2 regions of the Enterobacter sp. genome follow, and region 1 is predicted to be linked to the other one. Evidence: predicted binding sites of a transcription regulator. Region 1 holds the regulator's gene; the other holds the start of a gene.
The links. The regulator sigma-54, encoded in region 1, starts transcription at its own class of promoters, with help from an activator protein. The targets are predictions, from matches to a motif close to GTTGGCACANNTTTCGCTNT.
Positions count from the first base shown of each region.

Region 2: a site for sigma-54 is predicted at 2,017-2,036, ahead of glnA (glutamate--ammonia ligase). Genes of this name have one in related genera too.

Region 1 covers NZ_CDRQYH010000008.1:77,106-84,577, forward strand. The annotation lists gene rapZ (RNase adapter RapZ) at 1-423, opposite strand, end outside; gene ptsN (PTS IIA-like nitrogen regulatory protein PtsN) at 469-960, opposite strand; gene hpf (ribosome hibernation promoting factor) at 1,043-1,330, opposite strand; gene rpoN (RNA polymerase factor sigma-54) at 1,353-2,786, opposite strand; gene lptB (LPS export ABC transporter ATP-binding protein) at 2,834-3,559, opposite strand; gene lptA (lipopolysaccharide ABC transporter substrate-binding protein LptA) at 3,566-4,120, opposite strand; gene lptC (LPS export ABC transporter periplasmic protein LptC) at 4,089-4,664, opposite strand; gene kdsC (3-deoxy-manno-octulosonate-8-phosphatase KdsC) at 4,661-5,227, opposite strand; gene kdsD (arabinose-5-phosphate isomerase KdsD) at 5,242-6,228, opposite strand; gene ACWYRJ_RS04655 (calcium/sodium antiporter) at 6,242-7,219, opposite strand; gene mlaF (phospholipid ABC transporter ATP-binding protein MlaF) at 7,447-7,472, shown strand, end outside.
Region 2 covers NZ_CDRQYH010000107.1:523-7,994, reverse strand. The annotation lists gene glnL (nitrogen regulation protein NR(II)) at 1-350, opposite strand, end outside; gene glnA (glutamate--ammonia ligase) at 521-1,930, opposite strand; gene typA (ribosome-dependent GTPase TypA) at 2,307-4,130, shown strand; gene ACWYRJ_RS19820 (peptidase domain-containing ABC transporter) at 4,287-6,404, opposite strand; gene ACWYRJ_RS19815 (HlyD family secretion protein) at 6,397-7,472, opposite strand, start outside.

The DNA.
Region 1 (7,472 bases):
AACGGACATCTCAGAGGTGTCGACAATCAGGTCTGCACGAGAACGCAGTGGCTCCAGCAGGTCGCTCTCTTCATCGATAGCACTCTCCAGAGAGAGATTCTTACTGGAAAGCGGGTGCAAGCGACGGGTATCGCTGTAGCGACGGATTAGCGTATTGCGGTCTGCATCAAGGAACAGCAGCTGAGGCGAGAACGTGTCAGGCAGGTTGCTCATGGCCTGTTCGAAGATCTCTGGCGATTCAGGCATGTTACGGACGTCGATACTGACGGCTGCAGAGGTTTGTCTCTCCGCAAGCGTGCGGGCCAGATCGGGCAACAACACGACCGGCAGGTTATCAACGCAGTAAAAACCCATGTCTTCCAGCGCGCGCAGAGCAACGGATTTCCCCGACCCTGAACGGCCACTGACAATCATCAGCACCATGTTCCGTTTCTCCTCAGGACAACAGATGTGAAGGCCATCTCCTGGTTATGCATCATCCTGATTGCCTTCTGCTTCAGTGATAATTTGGTAGAGCTCTTCATCACTTTGGGCCGAGCGCAGTCGACGGCAAATAGTTTTATCGGCCAGACGTTTTGCGACCAGCGACAGCGTATGCAGGTGGGTTTTCGTCTGATCGGCAGGCACCAGCAGCGCGAAAAGGAGATCGACGGGCTGGTTATCAATGGCATCGAAGGCGATGGGTGTTTCAAGCTGCACAAACACACCAACGGCACGCAGGGTATCCTCTTCCAGTTTGCCGTGCGGGATCGCGATGCCGTTGCCGATACCGGTACTGCCCATTTTTTCACGGGTCAGAATCGCTTCGAACACCACCTGCGGCGGCAGGCCCAGCTGTTTAGCAGCCAGTTCACTGATGATCTCCAGCGCACGTTTTTTGCTCTGGCAGTGAACCGCACTGCGGGTACATTCCTGGTTAAGGACATTGCTCAGTTGAAGAGCGGAATCGTTGTTCATCATAATTTCACCTAAGCGCTAACTGTACAAATGGCCTGTTGTGTTTCACAACAGGCCGTCCTGCACCCGTTAACTGCCCGGACAATTAGTGTTGTTTCAGTTTATCTTTATGTTTATTGAGCTGTCGCGCAAGCTTATCAATCAAGCCGTCGATAGCAGCGTACATGTCTTGCCCTTCCGCACTGGCATGCAGTTCACCCCCGTTAACATGCAGGGTGGCATCCGAGATATGAGTCACTTTCTCCACTTTCAACACAATATAGACCTGATTGATCCTTTCGAAATACTGCTCGAGTTTTGCAAACTTCGCGTTCACGAATTCGCGTAAAGCCTCAGTAATTTCGACGTTTTGTCCAGTGATGTTGAGCTGCATAGTGTCTTCCTTATCGGTTGTGTCAGACCAGCTGTTTACGCTGGTTGGACGGCGGAATGGATAAAGACTCTCGATACTTCGCAACAGTACGACGTGCCACCATAATACCCTGATCGGACAGCATGGTGGTTAACTTACTGTCGCTTAGCGGCTTCGCGGGGTTCTCCGCGGCGATCAACTTCTTCACCAGGGCACGAATGGCCGTTGACGACGCTTCACCGCCGCCCTCGGTATTCACATGGCTGGAGAAGAAATACTTAAGCTCAAAAATACCGCGTGGACTGTGCAGATACTTCTGCGTGGTGACACGGGAAATGGTTGATTCATGCATCTCGACGGCCTGGGCGATATCCGCCAGCACCATCGGTTTCATATACTCTTCGCCCTGCTCAAAGAAAGCCTGCTGCTGTTCGACAATACAGCGGCTGACGCGTAGCAGCGTATCATTTCGGCTCTCAAGACTTTTGATCAGCCATCGCGCTTCCTGAAGATTGCTACGAATATATTGATTGTCGGAGTCGTTACGCACGCTGGTGCACATGGAGGCATACTGCTGGTTGATTTGCAGGCGAGGGATGCTGTCTGAATTCAGCTCAACGACCCAGCGGCCATTGTGTTTTCTGACCAGCACGTCCGGAATAACGTACTCAGGCTCGCTGGTCTGGATTGATTGTCCCGGGCGTGGATCGAGTGACTGGATCAGATTCACCGCTTCTTTCAGCACATCTTCTTTCAGGCGCGTGACGCGCATCAGGGTGCGGAAATCGTGGTTCGCCAGCAGATCCAGGTGATCGCTGATGATCACGCGCGCCTCGTCGAGCCATGGCGTCTCTTTGCTGAACTGAGAAAGCTGGATCAGCAGGCAGTCGCGCAGATCTTTTGCGGCTACGCCTACCGGATCGAAACGCTGGATGCGCTTCAGAACGGCTTCAACTTCCTCAAGCTCTATCTCTTCGTCGCCCATGCTTTCCAGAATATCGTCAAGCGTGACGGTCAAATAGCCGGTGTCGTCAACGGCATCGACAATTGAGGTGGCAATCGCGCGGTCGGTATCGGAGAAGGGAGTGAGTTCCACCTGCCACATCAGGTAATCCTGCAGCGACTGGGTGGTTTCTCCCTGATAGACCGGTAGCTCATCATCCTGGTAGTCAGCACGCGTACCGGAAGGCGTTCCGGCGGTGTAGATTTCATCCCAGCTGGCATCCAGCGGAAGCTCGTCGGGCATCTCTTTTTGTTCGAGTGCGTCGGCGGTATCGAGCGCTTCTGTATCCTGCGATTGCTGGGTATCTACCTCGTCATGAAGATCGGTTTGTTCCAGCAGGGGGTTGCTGTCCAGCGCCTGCTGGAGCTCCTGCTGAAGTTCTAACGTGGACAGTTGCAACAGGCGAATTGCCTGCTGTAGCTGCGGCGTCATCGCCAGTTGTTGGCTGAGCCTTAATTGCAAACCTTGCTTCATGTTCAGAGCATTTTTCTCCGGTTCGGCGTTACGTTACCTCTACCCTATCAGAGTCTGAAGTCTTCCCCAAGATAGACGCGCTTAACATGATCGTCTTCGAGGATCTGCTGCGGCGTACCGTGGGCGATCAGATTGCCCTGGCTCACAATATACGCGCGTTCACATACGGCCAGCGTTTCACGGACGTTGTGGTCGGTGATCAGTACGCCAAGCCCGCTGTCGCGCAGGTGTTCAATGATACGTTTAATGTCGATAACCGAGATCGGGTCAACACCCGCAAACGGTTCATCCAGAAGGATAAATTTAGGGTTTGCGGCCAGCGCACGCGCGATCTCAACGCGACGGCGTTCGCCCCCGGAGAGTGCCTGACCGAGGCTGTCGCGCAGATGCTCAATGTGGAACTCTTCCATCAGCTCGTTGGCACGATCCTGACGCTGTTCGCTGGTCAGATCGTTACGAATTTGCAGGACCGCCATCAGGTTGTCGTAAACGCTAAGTCGACGGAAAATGGAGGCTTCCTGCGGCAGATAGCCGATCCCGCGACGCGCGCGCGCGTGAAGCGGCAGAAGACTGATGTCTTCATCGTCAATGATTATGTTGCCGGCATCGCGCGGCACAATGCCAACGACCATGTAGAAGGTTGTCGTTTTACCCGCACCGTTAGGGCCAAGCAGCCCCACGATTTCGCCAGAGTTGACGGTCAAACTGACATCTTCTACGACACGGCGGCCCTTATAGGCCTTCGCGAGGTTTTTTGCAGTTAATGTTGCCATAACGGATTAGTTACTCTTCTTCTGTGCCGGGGCCTGGCCCTTGCCTTTGTCCTGCAGCTGCGACGGAACCAGTACGGTCGTGACGCGTTTACCTTTCTCGCTGGAGGCCTGCATTTTTTGCTCTTTCACCAGATAGGTGATTTGGTCGCCGGTAATGTTGCTGTCCAGCTGTTCCAGATACGCGTTTCCGGTCAGGATAACCAGGTCCTTCGCCAGCTCGTAGTGCATATGTGAGGCGCGGCCTTTCACCGGCTTGCCGTTGTCCTGCATCTGGTAGAAGGTTGCCGGGTTGCCGTAACCATCAATGATCTCTTTGCCCTGCTCGCCACCCGGACGGGTAACGACCACTTTGTCAGCGTTAATTTTGATGGTGCCCTGGGTCATGACGACGTTACCCGTGAAGGTGACGACGTTACCCTGCATATCGAGAGACTGGGTGTCGGACTCGATATGAATCGGCTGGTCGGTATCGCCCGTTACAGCAAGCGCGGGGAGACTGGTCGCCAGCATCGCGCTGGCGATAATTACTTTAAGGCTGAGTTTGTTTGTTTTGAATTTCATAGGAGGTTCTAACCTTTTCAATCAGCTCGGCGTTCTTGCTGCGTAAGTTCCCGCGCATTCTCAAACCGCTGGAATTAAATGTTGTGCCATACAGTGTGACCAGATCCTGCGACGTCACGTCCTGAGTAACCAGGTTGATCTGGGCATTATCCGTCGTAATTTTTCGCAGTTGCGAGTCAGCGGTCAGGGCGTTGACTTCAACGTGGCCGTACAGATAAAGCATACGGTCATTTGTCAGTTTGGCCCGATCTGACTTAATTGACCACGTCGGCACTTTGTCTTTATCGAATGTGGTCATCACAGGTTGGGTAAACCACGAAATACCGTCATCTGAAAAATATTCAACATGCTGGGCAATCAGGCGATAGTTCAGCGCGCCTTCCGGGCTGTAGACCACTGTTTCGCTGTGATCGCTTTTATAGGTTGGATCGGTATTGTTAACCACTTCCGTTTGCGTATCGTCGCGATCGGCAAGGTTCACGCCAATCAATACCAGTGCGACTAGCGAAAGCAAAATGATAATCCAGCGTCTGGTTTTACTCATATCGATTGCCCTTTGGCCTCATCAAGCTTGCCCTGCGCCAGCAAAAGCAGATCGCAGACTTCACGGACGGCACCACGGCCCCCGTTGATGTGGGTAACGTAGTCAGCGCGCGGGATCAGCAGCGGATGCGCATCGGCAACGGCGATGCTCAGCCCGATTTCAGCCATCACGGGCCAGTCAATCAGATCGTCCCCAACGTAGGCCACGTTTTCCGGTGCGATAGCCAGTTTACCCAGTAAATCCTTAAACGCCGCCATCTTATCGGACTGCCCCTGATACAGATGGGTAATTCCTAAGGTTTCACAGCGGTCTTCTACCAGTTTAGCTTTTCGCCCGGTGATGATAGCCACCTCAATACCCGAGGTGAGCGCACAGCGGATTCCATAGCCGTCGCGGACGTTAAATGCTTTCAGCTCTTCACCATTATTGCCCATGTAAATCAGGCCATCGGAGAGTACGCCATCCACATCCAGGATGAGCAGACGAATGTTTTTCGCCTTTGCCATCATCTGGGTACTGACCGGGCCATAACAGGTTGCAAGGGATGCACCCGCATTACTCATTGTCTTATCCTTCATTACACTACGCCTGCGCGCAGCAGATCATGCATATGTACCACACCCAGCAACTGGTCGCCATCGGCAACCATAACGGAGGTGATATGGCGGGACTGCATCAGGTTCAGCACATCCACGGCCAGCGTACCCGGACGCACGCGGATACCGCCCGGCGTCATCACGTCGGCAATGCCCAGGGTACGGACATCAACACCCATGTCGAAGACGCGGCGCAGGTCGCCATCGGTGAAGATCCCCTGAATTTTCATCAGATCGTCGCACACGACCGTCATACCCAGATTCTTACGGGTGATTTCCAGCAGCGCATCACGTAGGGAGGCCTCTTTGCTGACGTGAGGGATCTCATCCCCGGTGTGCATAATATCGTTTACCCGAAGCAGCAGCTTGCGCCCCAGCGCGCCGCCCGGATGGGAAAGCGCGAAATCTTCCGGCGTAAAACCGCGGGCTTCAAGCAGTGCGACGGCAAGCGCATCACCCATGACCAGCGCTGCGGTGGTGCTGGACGTTGGCGCCAGGCCGAGCGGACAGGCCTCCTTGGGAACCTTCACGCACAGGTGAATATCGGCCGCACGCGCCATGCTACTTTCCGGACGGCTGGTCATGCAAATAAGCGGCACCTGCAATCGTTTCAGTACCGGGATCAGCGCCAGAATTTCATTGGACTCACCGGAGTTAGACAGTGCGATGACGATATCCTGCGGCGTGACCATACCCAGGTCGCCGTGCGCGGCTTCCCCCGGGTGTACAAAGAAGGAAGAGGTTCCGGTGCTGGCAAATGTTGCCGCCATTTTACGTCCAATGTGGCCGGACTTACCCATCCCCATCACCACGACTTTGCCAGCACAGTAGAACATCTTCTCACATGCCAGACTAAAATCCTGATTAATGTACTGATCTAACTGCGCCAGACCTTCACGTTCAATCTCCAGAACCTCTTTGCCTGCTTTCTGAAAGTCAAAACCCGGCTGCAATTCTATTTGCGACATAATGCGTTTCCGATTACCCAGAGAGAAGAGGCGAGAGCCAGTACAGCATCGCCATCCATACGATAAATCCACCCGTCAGCAGCGCGCCTGCGCCTTTGCCGATCTGTCGTTGCCGCCGCCAGCAGAGCAGGGCAAATATCACGCTGACCAATAACATCACGCCGTAGTCACGCGAGAACGCCAGGGGATTAAAGGGCCCTGGCGTAATGAGGGCCGGAAGGCCCATCACAATGGCGATATTAAATATGTTGGAACCGATGATATTACCAATGGCAATGTCATCTTCACCTTTACGTGCCCCCGCAATGGCCGTGGCCAGTTCCGGCAGGCTGGTACCGATGGCAATCACCGTCAGACCAATGGTAAGTTCACTGATGGCGAAATAGTTCGCCAGCACCGTCGCGTTATCCACGACCATACGCGTTGCCATCGGCATGATGATCAGCGCAACGCCAAGCCAGAGCAGGGCAACAGGCAGCGTGCCTTCTCGCGGAAGTTCGGCGACCTGCTCACGCGTGAGGCTATCCTGACCCTGTTTTTCCGCCTGACGGGCGATTTTAACACTATACAGCAACCAAATGACGGCCAGCGCCAGCAGGAAAATACCGTCGCTGTAGCTCAGTACGCCATCGTAAAATACGCAGCCTGCCAACAGGCTTACCATTAACATTAGCGGCAATTCACGGCGCAGAACATCAGAATGCACGCGAAATGGATGGAGCAGTGCGGCCAGGCCTAAAATCAAGAGTATATTGACGATGTTAGAGCCAATCGCGGTGCCTACTGCAAGGTCTAACTGACCATGCAGCGATGCCGAGACAGAGACGATGATTTCAGGAAGTGACGTTCCGACACTGACCACGGTCATCCCGATGACGACAGGCGGTACGCCCGTCAGGCGACACAGGATAGATGCAGCAAATACTAAACGGTCAGCACTGTAGACGACCAAAAGTAAACCAATTATTAACAGTGCTGTTGCTAAAAGCATCAAAAGTCCTTTCTTCAGGTATACTCGTCGGTCCATCGCGCGTGAACGGCTGGACTGCATACAGTCTGAGGCGTAACGAATTCCTAATTTTGACTTTATGCGCCGGAAAAGTAAAACAAATGCCAGCTTTCGCTAACCTCTACGGTTATTATTCTGTAAAAATGCTGAGTTTAGGGCTGATTCAGGCTACATGCCTTAACGTGAGCAGGATAAGAAAGGAACTATAAATGAGCCAAACCATGGCGAATTTAGT
Region 2 (7,472 bases), on a different contig from region 1:
AGTCGACGCTGATTATCCATCGGCGCCATTTCCAGCAGGATCAGGCCTTCGGGAAGACGTTGCGCGGTTAGCGACAGAATGTGCGAGCGCCCGTCGATCACCAGCGTCACTTCGTTATCGGTGAAACCCTGGCCTGCCTGTAAGCTTTCCTGCATCAGGCCAATATTCAGCGAAAAGTAGCTCAGGAGTTCCGGAAGCGGGGTACCGAATAGTTTACGTGCGCTTTGGGCAAGCAGCTGCTGTGCCGCCGGGTTGGCGTAATGAACGGCCAGCTCGTCATCGACCAGCAAGATGCTGTTAATCAAAGAATTGAGGATCTGCCCAGCATCGGGCAGCGTGCCAGTTGCCATTCAGCAGTCTCCTGGAGTCGTTTGCACTAATTTAGTGCAGTATAGCGTTTTCGGCGTAAAAAGCGCGTGAGATCAGATTGTTGGTGGAGAAAAAAGCCCATCCGGAGATGGGCTAAAAGTTTCCACGGCAACTACTCCCGGCGCTTGTCACGCCGGGTAAAACAACTTAATTAAACGCTGTAGTACAGTTCGAACTCAACCGGATGCGGAGTCATGCGCACGCGGTCGTTCTCTTCAGTGCGCAGTGCGATGTAAGCATCGATAGCGTCGTCAGTGAATACGCCACCTGCAGTCAGGAACTCACGGTCTGCGTCCAGCGCCTGCAGGGCTTCTTCCAGAGAGCCAGCAACCTGTGGGATCTCTTTCGCTTCTTCTGGCGGCAGGTCGTACAGGTTTTTGTCCATCGCTTCGCCCGGGTGGATCTTGTTCTTGATACCGTCCAGACCGGCCATCAGCAGTGCTGCGAAGCACAGGTATGGGTTAGCCGCTGGATCCGGGAAGCGTACTTCGATACGACGCGCTTTAGGAGACGCTACTACCGGGATACGGATAGAAGCAGAACGGTTACGTGCAGAGTAGGCCAGCATCACTGGCGCTTCGTAGCCCGGGACCAGACGCTTGTAGGAGTTGGTGGTTGGGTTCGCCAGGGCGTTGATCGCTTTAGCGTGTTTGATTACGCCGCCGATGTAGTACAGCGCCTGCTCGGACAGGCCAGCATATTTGTCGCCAGAGAACAGGTTGGTACCGTTTTTGGACAGAGACATGTGGCAGTGCATACCGGAACCGTTATCGCCAAACATTGGTTTTGGCATGAAGGTCGCGGTTTTACCGAAACGGTGCGCAACGTTGTGCACAACGTATTTGTAGATCTGAATTTCGTCCGCTTTTTTGGTCATGGTGTTGAAGCGGGTTGCCACTTCGTTCTGACCAGCAGTCGCCACTTCGTGGTGATGAGCTTCAACAACCAGGCCCATCTCTTCCATCACCAGACACATGGTGGAACGAATGTCCTGTGCAGAATCGACCGGAGGAACCGGGAAGTAACCACCTTTAACGCCAGGACGGTGACCTTTGTTACCACCTTCATATTTGGTGGAGGAGTTCCATGCACCTTCGATGTCGTCGATAGCAACGTGGGAGCCAGAAATAGAAGCACCGAAACGGATGTCATCGAACAGGAAGAACTCTGGCTCTGGCCCGAACAGAACGGTGTCTGCGATGCCGGTAGAACGCAGGTACTCTTCAGCGCGTTTAGCGATAGAACGCGGGTCGCGGTCGTAGCCCTGCAGCGTGCCTGGCTCGAGGATGTCGCAACGGATGATCAGGGTTGGTTCTTCGAAGAACGGATCAATGACCGCAGTGGTCGCATCTGGCATCAGAACCATGTCGGATTCGTTAATGCCTTTCCAGCCACCAATGGAGGAGCCGTCAAACATTTTGCCTTCTTCAAAGAATTCGGCGTTCACCTGATGAGCAGGGATTGTGACGTGCTGTTCTTTACCTTTGGTGTCGGTGAAGCGGAGATCAACAAACTTCACTTCATGTTCGTTCAGCATCGTCAAAACGTGTTCAGCGGACATACTTAACTCTCCAGATTGGTCATTGTCGTCGTGGTAACGAGGTCTTCAGTTTCTGTTTGTACTGGCTGTTGCCATGTATTTTTTATAAAGCGAAATCTGTGCCAACTTTTAAATCACCCCAAAAAGGCGTTATCATGCGCACCATAGTGCAAAAGGGCTGCACCACGATGGATTGGTTGCACCAGTATAGTGCTTCAATGTGAACATTGAGCACCATATTGGTGCAATTTACGTTAAAGTGCCCTTTTTCGCTCCGTGAAAGCGATCACAAAGCATCTCTGCAATACTTGTTTGCGGAGGATGTTTGTGATCCTGTTTTGTAGTGCGATTAATCCGTGTACAATAACGCGCTATTTCTAATGCCTGAGGCAAAGTTGTGATCGAAAATTTGCGTAACATCGCCATCATCGCGCACGTTGACCATGGTAAAACTACCCTGGTTGATAAGCTGCTGCAGCAATCCGGTACGTTTGATGCGCGTGCCGAAACTCAAGAGCGTGTGATGGACTCCAACGATTTGGAGAAAGAGCGTGGGATTACCATCCTCGCGAAAAACACCGCGATTAAATGGAATGACTACCGTATCAACATCGTTGATACCCCAGGGCACGCCGACTTCGGTGGTGAAGTTGAGCGCGTGATGTCCATGGTGGATTCCGTGCTGCTGGTGGTTGACGCATTTGACGGCCCGATGCCGCAAACGCGCTTCGTGACCAAAAAAGCATTTGCCCATGGCCTGAAACCAATTGTTGTTATCAACAAGGTTGACCGTCCTGGCGCACGTCCTGACTGGGTTGTTGATCAGGTATTCGACCTGTTCGTTAACCTCGACGCGACCGACGAACAGCTGGACTTCCCTATCATTTACGCTTCGGCGCTGAATGGTATCGCGGGTCTGGATCACGAAGATATGGCGGAAGACATGACCCCGCTGTATCAGGCGATTGTCGATCACGTACCGGCACCGGATGTTGATCTGGATGGTCCACTGCAGATGCAGATCTCCCAGCTGGACTACAACAACTACGTTGGCGTCATCGGTATCGGTCGTATCAAACGCGGTAAAGTGAAGCCAAACCAGCAGGTTACTATCATCGATAGCGAAGGCAAAACCCGTAACGGTAAAGTTGGCAAAGTGCTGACTCACCTGGGTCTGGAGCGTATCGACAGCGATCTGGCTGAAGCGGGCGACATCATCGCTATCACCGGTCTGGGCGAGCTGAACATCTCTGACACCATCTGCGACCCGCAGAACGTGGAAGCGCTGCCAGCCCTGTCTGTTGATGAACCAACCGTTACCATGTTCTTCAACGTCAACACCTCTCCGTTCTGTGGAAAAGAAGGTAAGTTCGTTACCTCTCGTCAGATCCTTGACCGCCTGAACAAAGAGCTGGTGCACAACGTTGCGCTGCGTGTTGAAGAAACCGAAGACGCTGATGCATTCCGCGTTTCTGGTCGTGGTGAGCTGCACCTGTCTGTTCTGATCGAAAACATGCGTCGTGAAGGTTTCGAAATGGCGGTTTCCCGTCCGAAAGTTATCTTCCGCGAAATCGACGGCCGTAAACAAGAGCCGTTCGAAAACGTGACGCTGGACGTTGAAGAGCAGCACCAGGGTTCTGTGATGCAGGCGCTGGGTGAGCGTAAAGGCGACCTGAAAAACATGAATCCAGATGGCAAAGGCCGCGTACGTCTCGACTACGTGATCCCAAGCCGTGGCCTGATCGGCTTCCGTTCTGAGTTCATGACCATGACCTCCGGTACCGGTCTGCTGTACTCCACCTTCAGCCACTACGACGACGTGCGTCCGGGCGAAGTTGGCCAGCGTAACAACGGCGTGCTGATCTCCAACGGTCAGGGTAAAGCGGTTGCGTTTGCGCTGTTCGGTCTGCAGGATCGCGGTAAGCTGTTCCTGGGTCACGGTGCTGAAGTTTACGAAGGCCAGATCATCGGTATTCACAGCCGTTCTAACGACCTGACCGTAAACTGCCTGACCGGTAAGAAACTGACCAACATGCGTGCGTCCGGTACTGACGAAGCAACGGTTCTGGTTCCACCGATCAAGATGACCCTGGAGCAGGCTCTGGAATTCATCGATGACGACGAACTGGTAGAAGTGACTCCGCTGTCTATCCGTATCCGTAAACGTCACCTGACCGAGAACGATCGTAAACGTGCAATGCGCGGTGCGAAAGAAGAGTAATACGGTCAATCTATAGGTCGGGTAAGCGCATGTACCACCCGGCCGGTAAAAAGCCGCTGATCCCTCAGCGGCTTTTTTATTCGATGATCGCCAGAATTCTTCATTACCCGGGGGAGTTATGTCCCAACGCTATCTTTTTCCTGCGAAATTCACGGATTAGGGTAACTCTGCTCCATTTATCACGAACACCCGATCTGCCGATGAAATCGTGGTTTCGCGATGCGCGATAATAATCCTCGTAATGTTCATCGCCTGTATAGACTGATTGACCTGACTTTCACTGGTTTTATCAAGGTGGCTGGTCGCCTCGTCCATGAATAAAATACCCGGTTTACGGTATAATGCCCGGGCAATATAAATCCGCTGTTTTTGACCGCCGGACAACCCTTCCCCAAGTTCACCAATCAGTGTCTCGTAACCCATTGGTAGCTTTAAAATGTCATTATGAATATGGCTTGCGATAGCGCATTGCACCATCCACTGCTCGTCAATGTCAGGCCGAAAACCGGCGATATTCTCTTTGATTGAGCCTGAAAACAGCTTATCTTCCTGCATGATACAGGCAATGCGTTCAGCATAATGCTCGAAACCAAGTTGCTTAATATCAATGCCATTAATTCGGACGCAGCCGTTCGACGGTTCGAATAAACCGCACAACACTTTCATCAAGGTGCTTTTACCTGAACCCGATACGCCCGTAATAGCAATACTCTCTCCGGCATGAATGGTCAGATTCAGTTTGCTGAAGATAGGGTCCGCATGGTTATCATAACGGTAAGTCAGATCCTGAGTTTCGAGCGTTAAGGCTCCGTGTGGTAAACGCAGCGGGCTGGTGGCCGTTGAAGAAGATGCTTCCTGCAGCGCAATATCGGCAACGCGTTCATTGTGTAAGTTGATGATCTTCAGCTGAATGATAAAGTTGATCAGGGCATTTATTCGGTCATAGAACTGACTCCTGAAGGTGTTAAATGCGATAAACATACCGATGGTTAAATGACTATCCATCATCAGCCTGCCGCTAACCCACAGGATAACAATTTGGTCGCAGGCGGCGATAAAAGAGACGACGCCACCAAAGAAAAGATCCATTCGCGTCAAACGAATGCCTGTATTGACCTTATCTGAAAAAAGATTAAACCAGTTATTGATTCTCAGGTCAGTCATCCCCTGAATCTTAATCGTCGCGATACCGTACAGGGTTTCCATAAAATAAGAATTAAGGCGTGCTTCCTTGATTAACTCTTCTTCGGATAGCTGGCGATAGTATCGATAGGTAGCAAACCGAATGAAGGTGTATATTGCGGTAAAAGAGACCACTATCATGCTGAGCTGCAGGTTGTATAAAAACATCATTACCAGCAAACCCATGAGCATTAGCGTATCAATAATGCTACCAGTCAAACCTGTGGTAAAAGTGGCCCGTATAACATCAAGCGAGTGGAAGCGAGACTGAATGTCCCCCAGTTTGCGTCTTTCAAAATAGGTGGTCGGTAGCTTAATAAGGTGAGAAAAGAGGCTAAAACTCCACTGGACGTCGATGAGTGTTCCCAGTACCAGCGTGGTCCAGGAGCGTATGACACTGACCGTCAAACGTAACAGAATCAGAATAAACAACCCAAGACAGATGATATTAAGTAAACCGTAATCTCCGGATGCAATCACATTATCCGTGACTAATTGTGTCCCCACAGGCATTAGCAGGCTGATCAACTCAATCACCAGCGATAAGAAAAATACCTTCGTCAGTGAAGTTATCAGTCCATTGATATTCTTTAATAACGTGGTCGCTTTTAACCTGTTTTGCTTCTTTTGAACTGAGAAAGTGGTTCCCGGCCATACCTCAAGCACAACACCAGTAAAATGTTGGGACAATTCGGGCATGCTAATCACCCGTCGTCCAAACGCAGGGTCGTGGATCACCGCGCTGTTCTTATCGACCTTAATCAGTACGACAAAATGGTTAAAATCCCAATGCAATATGCAGGGCTTACGCACGTCATGTAATTCCTGAAGGTCCACGGACAATGCGCGTGACGACATCTCCAGTTCACTGGCAATTGCTTTTATCGCATTGAGGTTGACCCCACGTGATGACAAATTGAATTGTTGCCGGAGTTGCAGTAGATCCACCTGCTTGCCATAAAAACTGCATATCATTGAAAGACAGGCCAGGCCACATTCGGACGCTTCGGTTTGAAAAACAACTGGGATGCGTTTAAATATTTTCAGATCCAACTTGCGCAGCAGCGTCTCAAGTGTATAAAGATTATTCATTACCCGCGTCCGTTACGCTCATTTTCATTTCGTAAAATGGCGATAATAACCACTCATAGATATGTCTCTTTTCAAGGAAAAGAGAAATCTGCGCTTTGGCTCCCTGGCTCAGTGAGAGTTGTTTTCCATGAACTTGCACAGACTGTAGGTCAGGTTTGATCATGATTTTGTACCAGGACTTTTTATCGTCATAGAATTCATGTGCGATGGTCTGCTTTGACAGGAGTTCTGGCTTCGATGCCGGAAGCCTGGATATTGCTGATATTGATGCCCTGAACTGACCAAATTTTTCATAAGGAAAGGCGTCGTAACTAACATTAACGCGCTGGCCAATCGCCAGATAAGGAAGAACTTCATCCGGAACCCAGGTTTCGAGATAGCATGGTGAATGGATATTCTGCTGAACTCGCGCCAGTACATCGCCTGCGCCGATCATCTTACCTTGCGCCGTATTGATGGAGTCGATTAAGCCATCGGCTGTTGCCACGATGACATAATTACCTTCCGCTTCTGTATTTAACTTTTCTTTTTGCAGTTCGTATATTTGTTGCTCAAGCTGGTAAATCTGTTGGTCATAATCAGCGCTCTGGGACTGGATTTGCTGATTGAGCGCATCGATCTGAACCTGGTCCTGTGATTTTCTGGCGACCAGGTCAGAAACATTGCTCTGCTGTTGGTAGAGTAGTGCGTTTTGGCTACTCATCTGGTCTTTGGTGACCAGACCTTTTTCCTGATAACCACGGTAATCGTTAACGTTCTTCTCAATCTGATGCAGTTCCCGCTCAGCCTGCACCAGTAGCCCAGATGAGGTATTAAAACTGGACTGATAATGATCTTTTTGAGTCGTCAGCGCGTTGAGCGTACGGTTTTTCGAAGAGTTCAAATTTGCCATCATTACGCTGATACTCTTTATCTGTAGCGCGATCTCCTTTTTTTTATTCTCATCAACCAGGCCTGATTGCGTCGATACACCCGAATGAATGAGAAAGAGAGCATCACCTTTTTTTACGCGATCGCCTTCATTAACAAAACTCTGCACGACTGTACCCTGCATTGATGCAGAGATAT